Regions from separate parts of the Streptococcus sp. SCPM-O-B-15277 (M60) genome, predicted to be linked through region 2. Evidence: predicted binding sites of a transcription regulator. Region 2 holds the regulator's gene; each other region holds the start of a gene.
The links. Region 2 encodes Rex, which represses fermentation and respiration genes when NADH is low (regulators of the CRP and FNR family bind a similar motif). Its sites were predicted from a motif close to TTGTGAANTANTTCACAA; they were not measured.
Positions count from the first base shown of each region.

Region 1 (3,278 bases), on a different contig from region 2:
GGCAAGCCAAGGTGGAAAAATTCGCGTAGTCAGCATGCCATCTACAGATGTATTTGATGCACAAGACGCAGCATACAAAGAAGAAATCTTACCAAATGCAGTTCGTCGCCGTGTAGCTGTCGAAATGGGAGCAACTCAAAACTGGTATAAATACGTCGGTCTTGATGGAGCGGTTCTCGGTATTGATACCTTTGGTGCGTCTGCTCCAGCTTCAAAAGTTTTAGCAGAATATGGATTTACAGTTGAAAACTTAGTTGAAATTGTAAACAACTTGAAGTAAGAAAAACCAGAGCATTGCTCTGGTTTTTTTATTGTTCCAAAACCAGGGTACAATCTTGTAAAAACAAGTGAAATTTGTTATAGTAGTTTTATCTGAATTACAAAGGAGTAAAAAATAATGGGTGGGAATTTAACATTCTTGATTATGCTTGTTTTGATGTTCGGCTTGATGTTCTTCATGCAACGTTCTCAAAAGAAACAAGCTGAAAAACGTATGGAGAGCCTCAACAAACTTCAAAAAGGCTATGAAGTAATTACTATCGGTGGTCTCTATGGTACAGTTGATGAAGTTGACACTGAAAACAAAACGATTGTACTTGATGTAGACGGAGTATACTTGACTTTTGAATTAGGCGCAATTAGAACAGTTTTGCCAGTCAAAGAAGCTGTCACACCTGAAGGTACAGTTGTTGACGGCGAAAGCGCGATTGAAGAATAAAACGGGGTTGATCTTATACCCCTTTTTCTATGAAGATGAGGAACGATGATGAAAAAGATTGTTTTTGTTTGCCTTGGTAATATTTGTCGAAGCCCGATGGCAGAATTTGTGATGAAATCTTTAACCGATGATTATGAGATTGAAAGTCGAGCAACTTCTTCTTGGGAACACGGCAATCCAATTCACAAAGGGACTCAGAAAATCTTTAAAACTCACGGCATTCCTTATGATTCATCAAAAACATCGCAACAAATCTCTAAGGATGATTTTGAACATTTTGACTATATCATCGGAATGGATGAGTCCAATCTTCTTGACTTGACTCGGATGAGTCCTCAGGAGCATCATCATAAGATAGAGGCATTCGCTTCTGAAAGTGTTCCAGATCCATGGTATACAGGTGATTTTGATGAAACTTATAATCGAGTTTTAGCTGGTTGTCTAGCTTGGCTAGCACGTTTAGAAAATGAGGCAAAAAATGGATAATTTAAAAAAACTCTATGATAAATACAGTGTCTATATAACTCGTCCTCGTTTAGAAATTGCGACGGTAGTGGTCATAGCTCTTTGCGCGATATTCGTATTTGTAGGGAACATGCCTAAGCAAGGAGTATTAAAATTGGATGGAGATTCCTTAGTATATGACGGAAGTATCGTTCGTGGAAAGATGAATGGCAAAGGGACCCTGACTTTCGCAAATGGTGATACCTACACTGGGGAATTCAAAAATGGCGCATTTAACGGCAAAGGAACCTACCAAGCTAAGGAAGGCTGGGTTTATGAAGGTGACTTTGTTAATGGCCAGGCTGAAGGTAAAGGAAAACTGACTACTGAGCAAGATGTAGTCTATGAAGGTGATTTTAAACAAGGTCTCTTTCAACAAGCGCAATAACCTCCTCTTAGAGGGGGTATTATACTGCGTAAACGGAAAGCGCTTACATGGAAATTGAGATGCTTTACAATACCTTTTTACAATGGAATTTGTGAAAAATAAAAGTTTTATTGAATTATTCACAAAGTGGAAGTGTAAAAGTGCATGTGTAGGCATGTACAAAAATATTTTCACAAGGAAATAAAAAAAGTTTGTGAAATTTCTATGAAACTGTTTACAAATCTTGAAAAAAGAGTTATAATAAGATTGTGAAAAAATTAACAAAGGACTTACAATCCTTGAAAGCTATGGAGGAAAATATGGCTGATAAAAAAACTGTAACACCAGAGGAAAAGAAACTCGCTGCTGAAAAGCATGTTGATGGTTTGGTGCAAAAAGCTTTGGTTGCCCTTGAAGAAATGCGTAAACTTGACCAAGATCAAGTCGATTATATCGTAGCAAAAGCTTCAGTTGCAGCTCTTGATGCCCACGGGGAATTGGCTTTACATGCCTTTGAAGAAACAGGACGTGGAGTATTTGAAGATAAAGCGACTAAAAACTTGTTTGCCTGTGAGCACGTAGTAAACAACATGCGCCACACTAAAACAGTTGGTGTTATTGAAGAAGACGATGTGACAGGATTGACTCTTATTGCTGAACCGGTTGGTGTTGTTTGTGGTATCACTCCAACAACAAACCCTACTTCAACAGCAATCTTTAAAGCTTTGATTTCATTGAAGACTCGTAATCCTATTGTCTTTGCGTTCCACCCATCAGCTCAAGAATCATCAGCTCACGCAGCTCAAATCGTTCGTGATGCAGCGATTAAAGCAGGTGCTCCTGAGAACTGTATACAGTGGATTACTGAACCATCTATGGAAGCAACTAGCGCATTGATGAACCACGAAGGTGTTGCGACAATCCTTGCGACAGGTGGTAATGCCATGGTTAAAGCGGCTTACTCATGTGGTAAACCAGCTCTTGGGGTAGGTGCCGGAAACGTTCCAGCTTATGTTGAAAAATCAGCTAACATCCGCCAAGCTGCTCACGATATCGTAATGTCTAAATCATTTGATAACGGTATGGTCTGTGCATCTGAACAAGCGGTTATCATCGATAAAGAGATTTACGATGAATTCGTAGCAGAGTTCAAATCATATCACACTTACTTTGTAAACAAAAAAGAAAAAGCTCTTCTTGAAGAATTCTGCTTCGGTGTGAAAGCAAACAGCAAAAACTGTGCTGGTGCAAAATTGAACGCTGACATCGTTGGTAAACCAGCAACTTGGATTGCAGAACAAGCAGGATTTACGGTTCCAGAAGGAACAAACATTCTTGCTGCAGAATGTAAAGAAGTTGGCGAAAAAGAGCCGTTGACTCGTGAAAAATTATCACCAGTTATCGCAGTTTTGAAATCTGAAAGCCGCGAAGACGGTATTGCAAAAGCTCGTCAAATGGTTGAATTTAACGGTCTTGGACACTCAGCTGCCATCCATACTGCTGATGAAGAATTGACTAAAGAATTTGGTAAAGCTGTTAAAGCTATTCGTGTTATCTGTAACTCACCTTCTACTTTCGGTGGTATCGGGGACGTTTACAATGCCTTCTTGCCATCATTGACACTCGGATGTGGTTCTTACGGACGTAACTCAGTTGGGGATAACGTTAGCGCCATTAACCTCTTGAATA
Region 1 covers NZ_JBYQGR010000004.1:6,742-10,019, reverse strand. The annotation lists gene tkt (transketolase) at 1-280, shown strand, start outside; gene yajC (preprotein translocase subunit YajC) at 398-718, shown strand; gene AC3E9F_RS06375 (low molecular weight protein-tyrosine-phosphatase) at 767-1,204, shown strand; gene AC3E9F_RS06370 (MORN repeat-containing protein) at 1,197-1,610, shown strand; gene adhE (bifunctional acetaldehyde-CoA/alcohol dehydrogenase) at 1,910-3,278, shown strand, end outside.
Region 1: the regulator Rex is predicted to act here: its motif matches at 1,857-1,874, upstream of adhE (bifunctional acetaldehyde-CoA/alcohol dehydrogenase).

Region 2 (3,278 bases):
CAAGAGTTAGCAGGTTTATTAGGCACAAAGCCCCAACACATTTTCTTCACTTCTGGTGGTACAGAAAGTAATAATACAGCTATTATCGGCTACTGTCTTCGTCATCAAAATCGCGGAAAACACATTATTACTACTGCTATCGAGCATCACGCTGTACTTGAACCGATTGAATATCTTGTGGAAAATTTTGGGTTTGAAGTGACTATTTTAAAACCCGACAATCAAGAAATCACTGCAGATCAAGTCAAAAATGCACTGCGTGAAGATACTATTCTCGTTTCAACTATGTATGTTAACAATGAAACAGGTACTCTTTTACCAATCGCTGAAATTGGTCAGATTTTAAAAGTCCATTCAGCTGCTTATCATGTAGATGCTGTTCAAGCTGTCGGGAAGCTAGAAATTCTTCCTGAAGAACTAGGAATAGATTTCCTCAGTGCTTCTGCTCATAAATTTCACGGTCCAAAGGGTATCGGTTTCCTATACGCTGCTTCTACAGATTTTGATTCTTACCTACATGGTGGAGATCAAGAACAGAAAAAAAGAGCAGGGACAGAAAACCTTCCCGCAATTATAGGTATGGTTGCAGCTCTTAAGGACGATATAGATCATCTAGAGACTAACTTTAATAAAGTTCAAAAACTACAGAAAGTTTTTCTAACTGAAATGGCTGGATCAACCTATTATCTCAATCAAGGTAAAGAGCAACTCCCTTATGTCCTAAATATCGGATTTCCGGGACAACGCAACGATCTACTACTACTTCGTTTAGATCTTGAAGGTATTTCTATTTCAACAGGTTCTGCTTGTACAGCTGGTGTTGTTCAGGTCAGTCATGTTCTTCAAGCCTTCTACGGAGAAGAATCCCCTCGCTTACACGAGTCTGTACGCGTCAGCATTTCACCTCAAAATACTGAACAAGAAATGATAACTCTTGCTAAAACTCTTAAAAATATCATCGGAGGATAAACTTAATGGCATTTGAACAAACGATTAAACTTAAAAATTGTCGTTATGAATACACACTTAGTCCAACTGTAAAAAAATTTACGCTTAAGGATAATACTTTTTTTGAAACTAAAGTTGGTAACTATGAATTAACGCGTCTACTTGAAAAAGTTCCAAATAGCGGTGAAGGATTCCAACTTAAGATTATCATCAACAAAGACTTAACTGGTGTAAAAATCAATATCACTGATAAATTTGGTCTACGTTTGGTTGATATCTTTAAATCAGAAGAAACTCATATCCACCAAGAGAAATTCTACTTTTTGATGGATAGCCTAGTTGAACGTGGCGTATTTACAAAAAGTGAAAGATAGAAGGTCATTATGTTTCGATTAACTTATAAAGATGCCTATCAAGTAGAGCGAGTGCAAGAATATGAAGACTATGAAGCTCTTATGCTCTCTCTATCGGGTTGTGTAACTCTCCCTGATACTACTCATATTACTTCATTAACACATGATGGAGTTGAAATCTATCAAGGACTCCTAGGTAACCTCTACCGCTTTTTAAGGACTTACCACGAAACCAAGATAAACTAAGATTTTTTCTTAGTTTTTTTTCGTTATTGTTGCAATTTTCACAAGCTTTCTATAAAATAGTAGATAGAAAGGTTGTGATTTTGTGAAAGAAAAACAGTCTGCTATTCCTAAAGCAACAGCAAAGAGACTTTCTCTCTATTACCGTATTTTTAAAAGATTTAATGCCGAGAAAATTGAAAGAGCTAATTCCAAACAAATTGCAGAAGCAATTGGAATTGATTCTGCCACTGTTCGTCGTGACTTCTCTTACTTTGGCGAACTTGGACGTCGTGGATTTGGCTATGATGTCAAAAAGCTCATGAACTTTTTCGCTGATCTTTTAAATGATAATTCTATTACCAATGTTATGCTTGTGGGTATTGGAAATATGGGACATGCCCTCCTCCACTACCGCTTTCATGAGCGCAACAAAATGAAAATTATCATGGCTTTTGACCTAGATGATCATCCAGAGGTTGGTACCAAAACACCCGACGGTGTTCCAATCTATGGAATCTCTCAAATAAAGGACAAAATTAAGGATAGTGATGTTAAAACTGCTATTCTTACTGTTCCTAGTGTTAAATCTCAAGAAGTTGCGGAACTTTTGGTTAATGCTGGTATCAAAGGTATCCTCAGTTTTTCTCCTGTTCACCTACATCTTCCTAAAGACGTAGTTGTTCAGTATGTCGATCTTACTAGCGAACTTCAAACCCTCCTCTATTTCATGCGAAAAGAGGATTAGAAAGCGAATTGATTTATGAAAAAACCAGTTATTGGGATTACAGGAAATGAAACCCCGCATCCAGATGATGATCTTATGATGAGTTATGCTGCCAAAGGCTTTGTTGAAGGAGTTAAGGAAGCTGGAGGTATCCCCATTATCCTACCAATTGGTGATGAAGAAATGGCTGGTTACTACATCAGCCTAATTGATAAACTCATACTAACAGGTGGGCAAAATGTTGACCCAAAATTCTATGGTGAACCTAAATCTATCGATAGTGATGACTACCATCTTCAAAGAGACATTTTTGAACTAGCACTCATCAAAGAGGCCATCAAACAAAAGAAACCGATTTTCTCTGTCTGTCGTGGCACTCAACTCTTTAATGTAGCTATGGGGGGATCTCTCTATCAAGAGATTGAGGATCATTGGCAAGATACTTCTGCTGAGTATACAACTCAGAGACTGGTTACTGAACCGGATACGATTCTCCGAGAAATATATGGGGAAATTTCTCATATCAACTCTTTTCATCATCAAAGTATTAAGGATCTAGCTCCGAATCTAAAGGTTGTAGCTCACGATCCTAAAGATGGTATTATCGAAGCTGTTACAACTACAGACGGCTTCCCTTATCTTGGTGTTCAATGGCATCCAGAATTCCTTTTTGAAAATCGTCCTAAGGATAAAGAACTCTTTAACTATGTTGTGAATAAATTGTAAAACCTGTATCATATACAGGTTTTTTATATCATATCCGTCTTCTCACGATAACTAAAATAATCAGAATGAGAGACAATTAAATGGTCCAATAAGACCAATCCCATTAATTCGCAGGCTTCTTTAACAAGCTTTGTAACATGGTCATCATTGGGGCTAGGAACTACTGCTCCTGATGGATGATTATGAACCAGAATCACAGATGTTGCCATATGCTTCAAAGCGTAGTGGAGAATTTCCCTGGGTTCAGCAATGCTTCTCGTGGCAGACCCGATAAAAATAGTCTGCTGGTGAATGATTTGATT
Region 2 covers NZ_JBYQGR010000001.1:651,624-654,901, reverse strand. The annotation lists gene AC3E9F_RS03310 (cysteine desulfurase family protein) at 1-969, shown strand, start outside; gene AC3E9F_RS03305 (DUF1831 domain-containing protein) at 975-1,322, shown strand; gene AC3E9F_RS03300 (DUF4649 family protein) at 1,332-1,547, shown strand; gene AC3E9F_RS03295 (redox-sensing transcriptional repressor Rex) at 1,630-2,271, shown strand; gene AC3E9F_RS03290 (gamma-glutamyl-gamma-aminobutyrate hydrolase family protein) at 2,287-2,976, shown strand; gene radC (RadC family protein) at 3,000-3,278, opposite strand, start outside.

Region 3 (3,278 bases), on a different contig from region 2:
GCAACAGTATTTTGTAAAAGGTTTGGCTAGTTCTCCTGTCACTATTGAGGACAAGGAAACCAGTAAGCACATGTTTCAGGTCATGCGCCTGAAGGAAAATGATGAGGTTACTTTGGTCTTTGATGATGGCATCAAGCGCTTGGCGCGCGTGGTAAATGTGGAAGCACGTCAGTTTGAGTTGGATGAAGAATTAGCTGACAATGTAGAACTACCAGTCCAAGTGACCATTGCCTCTGGCTTTCCCAAGGGAGATAAGCTGGAGTTTATCACTCAAAAAGTAACCGAGCTCGGAGCCAGCCAAATCTGGGCCTTTCCTGCTGACTGGTCAGTCGCCAAATGGGACGGCAAGAAATTGGGCAAAAAGGTTGAGAAGTTAGAAAAAATTGCCCTTGGAGCAGCAGAACAAAGCAAGCGGAACTTTGTTCCAAGCATAGAGCTGTTTGAGAGAAAATCAGACTTCTTAGCACAACTTGATCAGTTTGATCGTGTCGTGGTTGCTTATGAAGAGTCAGCCAAAGAAGGAGAATCAGCTGCGCTTATCCAAGCTGTTGCTGGGTTAGAAAAGGGAGCTAAACTGCTCTTTATCTTTGGTCCAGAAGGTGGTTTATCCCCTGCAGAAATTGAATCTTTTGAAGCCAAAGGAGCAGTCCTTGCAGGACTTGGGCCTCGCATTCTACGAGCAGAAACAGCGCCACTTTATTCTCTATCAGCCATTAGTGTTTTGCTTGAATTGGAAAAATAAGAGACTATGAAAAAATCACCTAGAAAAGGTGATTTTTTATGCTCTTGAAATGGCGCGCGAAAGAGTCAATAAACGTATCCATGGCGGCAATGGAAACTTTGATTTTTTGATGATTTCGCAGAAAAAATGGATATCCAAACTGTTCCTAATCTTGTGTTCTATTAAAACAGGGCAAATCACACTATTTAGAGCAGGAGAGTATTCCTAGTCTTGATGAAAGATTAGTTTAACTAACACAAAAATGACTCTGGAAATTGAAATCATAGAGATGATAAAAGAGGTTGGATTATTATCCAACCTCTTTTTTTTATCTTAATGGAATTGCATACCACCATCGACGATAATGGTTTGACCTGTAATGTAGTTTGAATCTGGTCCAGCAAGGAAGCTAACCGCTGCAGCGACATCTTCTGGCTCAGATAGGCGTTTCAATGTAATATCTTTTGCGAATGTTTGCATACCCCATTCGTCGTCTTTTCCTGCATTTTTCCCAACTTCATGAGCGATATCATACATCATTGGTGTTTTAACGATACCTGGAGCATAAGCGTTGACAGTGATGCCAGAATCAGCTAAATCACGCGCTAATGTTTGAGTAATACCGCGAACAGCGAATTTTGTACCGCCATATACAGTCAAGTTTGGATTTCCGACAACACCTGCTTGGGAAGTAGCATTGATAATTTTACCACCGTGACCAAGTGCTTTGAATTGAGCTTGAGCAGCTTGTGCTCCCCAGATTACCCCACCGACGTTAATAGCAAAAGTGCGAGCAAATTGTTCCTCTGTAATTGTATCAAGAGGTGTAGTAGGAGCGACACCAGCGTTGTTTACGACAACGTTCAAGTCTCCGAAATGATCGACAACTTTTTGGAAAGCTGCAGAAACTTCTGCTTGTTTAGACACATCAGCTACAACAGCAAAAGCCTTGTCTGCTGACAATTCAGCAACTGCTTTTTCAGCTGTTTCAGCATTATAGTCCAAAACCCCAACCTTAAAACCATCTTGAACCAAGCGTTTTGCGATTGCAAAACCGATTCCTTGACCTGCACCTGTAACAATAGCTACTTTAGACATATGATTCCTCCTTTGGTATCTATGATACCGTTCAAACGTTCAAAAAGAACAGCAAAGGGTTAGAAGTGAGTAGTGATAAGTTTCTAAAAGAAGCCCTATCACTTTTTAGTATACAACTTTGTGAAATTTGTGTCAAACAAAGACTGATTTTTAGAAAAATGAATATTTTTCAAGATCAAAATGATTGAAAACTTTACTTTGCAAGGTTTAGAGTTAGAGAAATAAAACTATCGTGTAAAGGGAAAAAGGCCACAATATTTCCAAGCACATTTCTTGAAACCCTTTCCTTCTTCTGATAGACTAATACATAGTTTGAAAAAAGGAGACTTATCATGAAAAAATTTGTTGCTGAATTAATCGGTACTTTTATGCTTGTGTTCATCGGAACAGGAGCTGTTGTTTTTGGAAATGGTGTTGAAGGACTTGGACACCTTGGGATTGCTCTTGCTTTTGGTTTAGCAATCGTAGTCGCAGCCTTCTCAATCGGAACTGTTTCAGGTGCTCACTTAAACCCGGCTGTTTCTATCGCTATGTTTGTGAACAAACGTTTGTCATCTTCAGAGCTTGTAAACTACATCCTTGGTCAAGTAGTTGGTGCTTTCCTTGCATCTGCTTCTGTATTCTTCCTCTTAGCGAATTCAGGTATGTCAACTGCAAGTCTTGGTGAAAATGCCTTGGCAAACGGAGTAACTGTCTTTGGTGGTTTCTTGTTTGAAACAATTGCAACATTCTTGTTTGTTTTGGTGATCATGACTGTAACATCAGCAAGCAAAGGTAATGGCGCTATTGCTGGTTTGGTGATCGGTTTGTCATTGACAGCTTTGATCCTTGTTGGATTGAATATTACTGGCCTTTCAGTAAACCCAGCTCGTAGCTTGGCTCCTGCTGTATTGGTAGGTGGCGCAGCCCTTCAACAAGTTTGGATTTTCATCCTTGCACCAATCGTTGGTGGAGTTCTTGCAGCTCTTGTTGCTAAAAACTTCCTTGGAACTGAAGAATAATTGAAACTCAAAAAACCTACTCTTCATACAGGAGAGTAGGTTTTTTATATATTATAATCCCCCATGATAAGAGGTGGGGGATTTTATAATTAACTCAATTCAGCAACGATGGCTTTGATTTGTTCAGCAGTGTGGACACCTGCAACTTGTTTAACAACTTGTCCATCTTTCTTGAAAAGAAGAGTAGGGATAGACATGATTCCAAATGCACGAGCTGTGTTTGGATTTTCGTCAACGTCCATTTTAACGATTTTCAAGACATCTTCTGAAAGTTCTTCAGACAATTTGTCCAAGATTGGACCTTGCATACGACATGGACCACACCAAGTTGCCCAGAAGTCTACTAAGACCAATCCGTCTTTAGTTTCTTGTTCAAATGTTGCATCTGTAATTGCTTTTGCCATAGTATTTCTCCTTTTTAGTTATATTGGCTTAAATCTTGTTTCATGAGATAGAAG
Region 3 covers NZ_JBYQGR010000002.1:225,467-228,744, forward strand. The annotation lists gene AC3E9F_RS04565 (16S rRNA (uracil(1498)-N(3))-methyltransferase) at 1-742, shown strand, start outside; gene AC3E9F_RS04570 ((S)-acetoin forming diacetyl reductase) at 1,055-1,819, opposite strand; gene AC3E9F_RS04575 (MIP/aquaporin family protein) at 2,152-2,820, shown strand; gene trxA (thioredoxin) at 2,910-3,224, opposite strand; gene AC3E9F_RS04585 (DUF4649 family protein) at 3,239-3,278, opposite strand, start outside.
Region 3: the regulator Rex is predicted to act here: its motif matches at 1,938-1,955, upstream of AC3E9F_RS04570 ((S)-acetoin forming diacetyl reductase).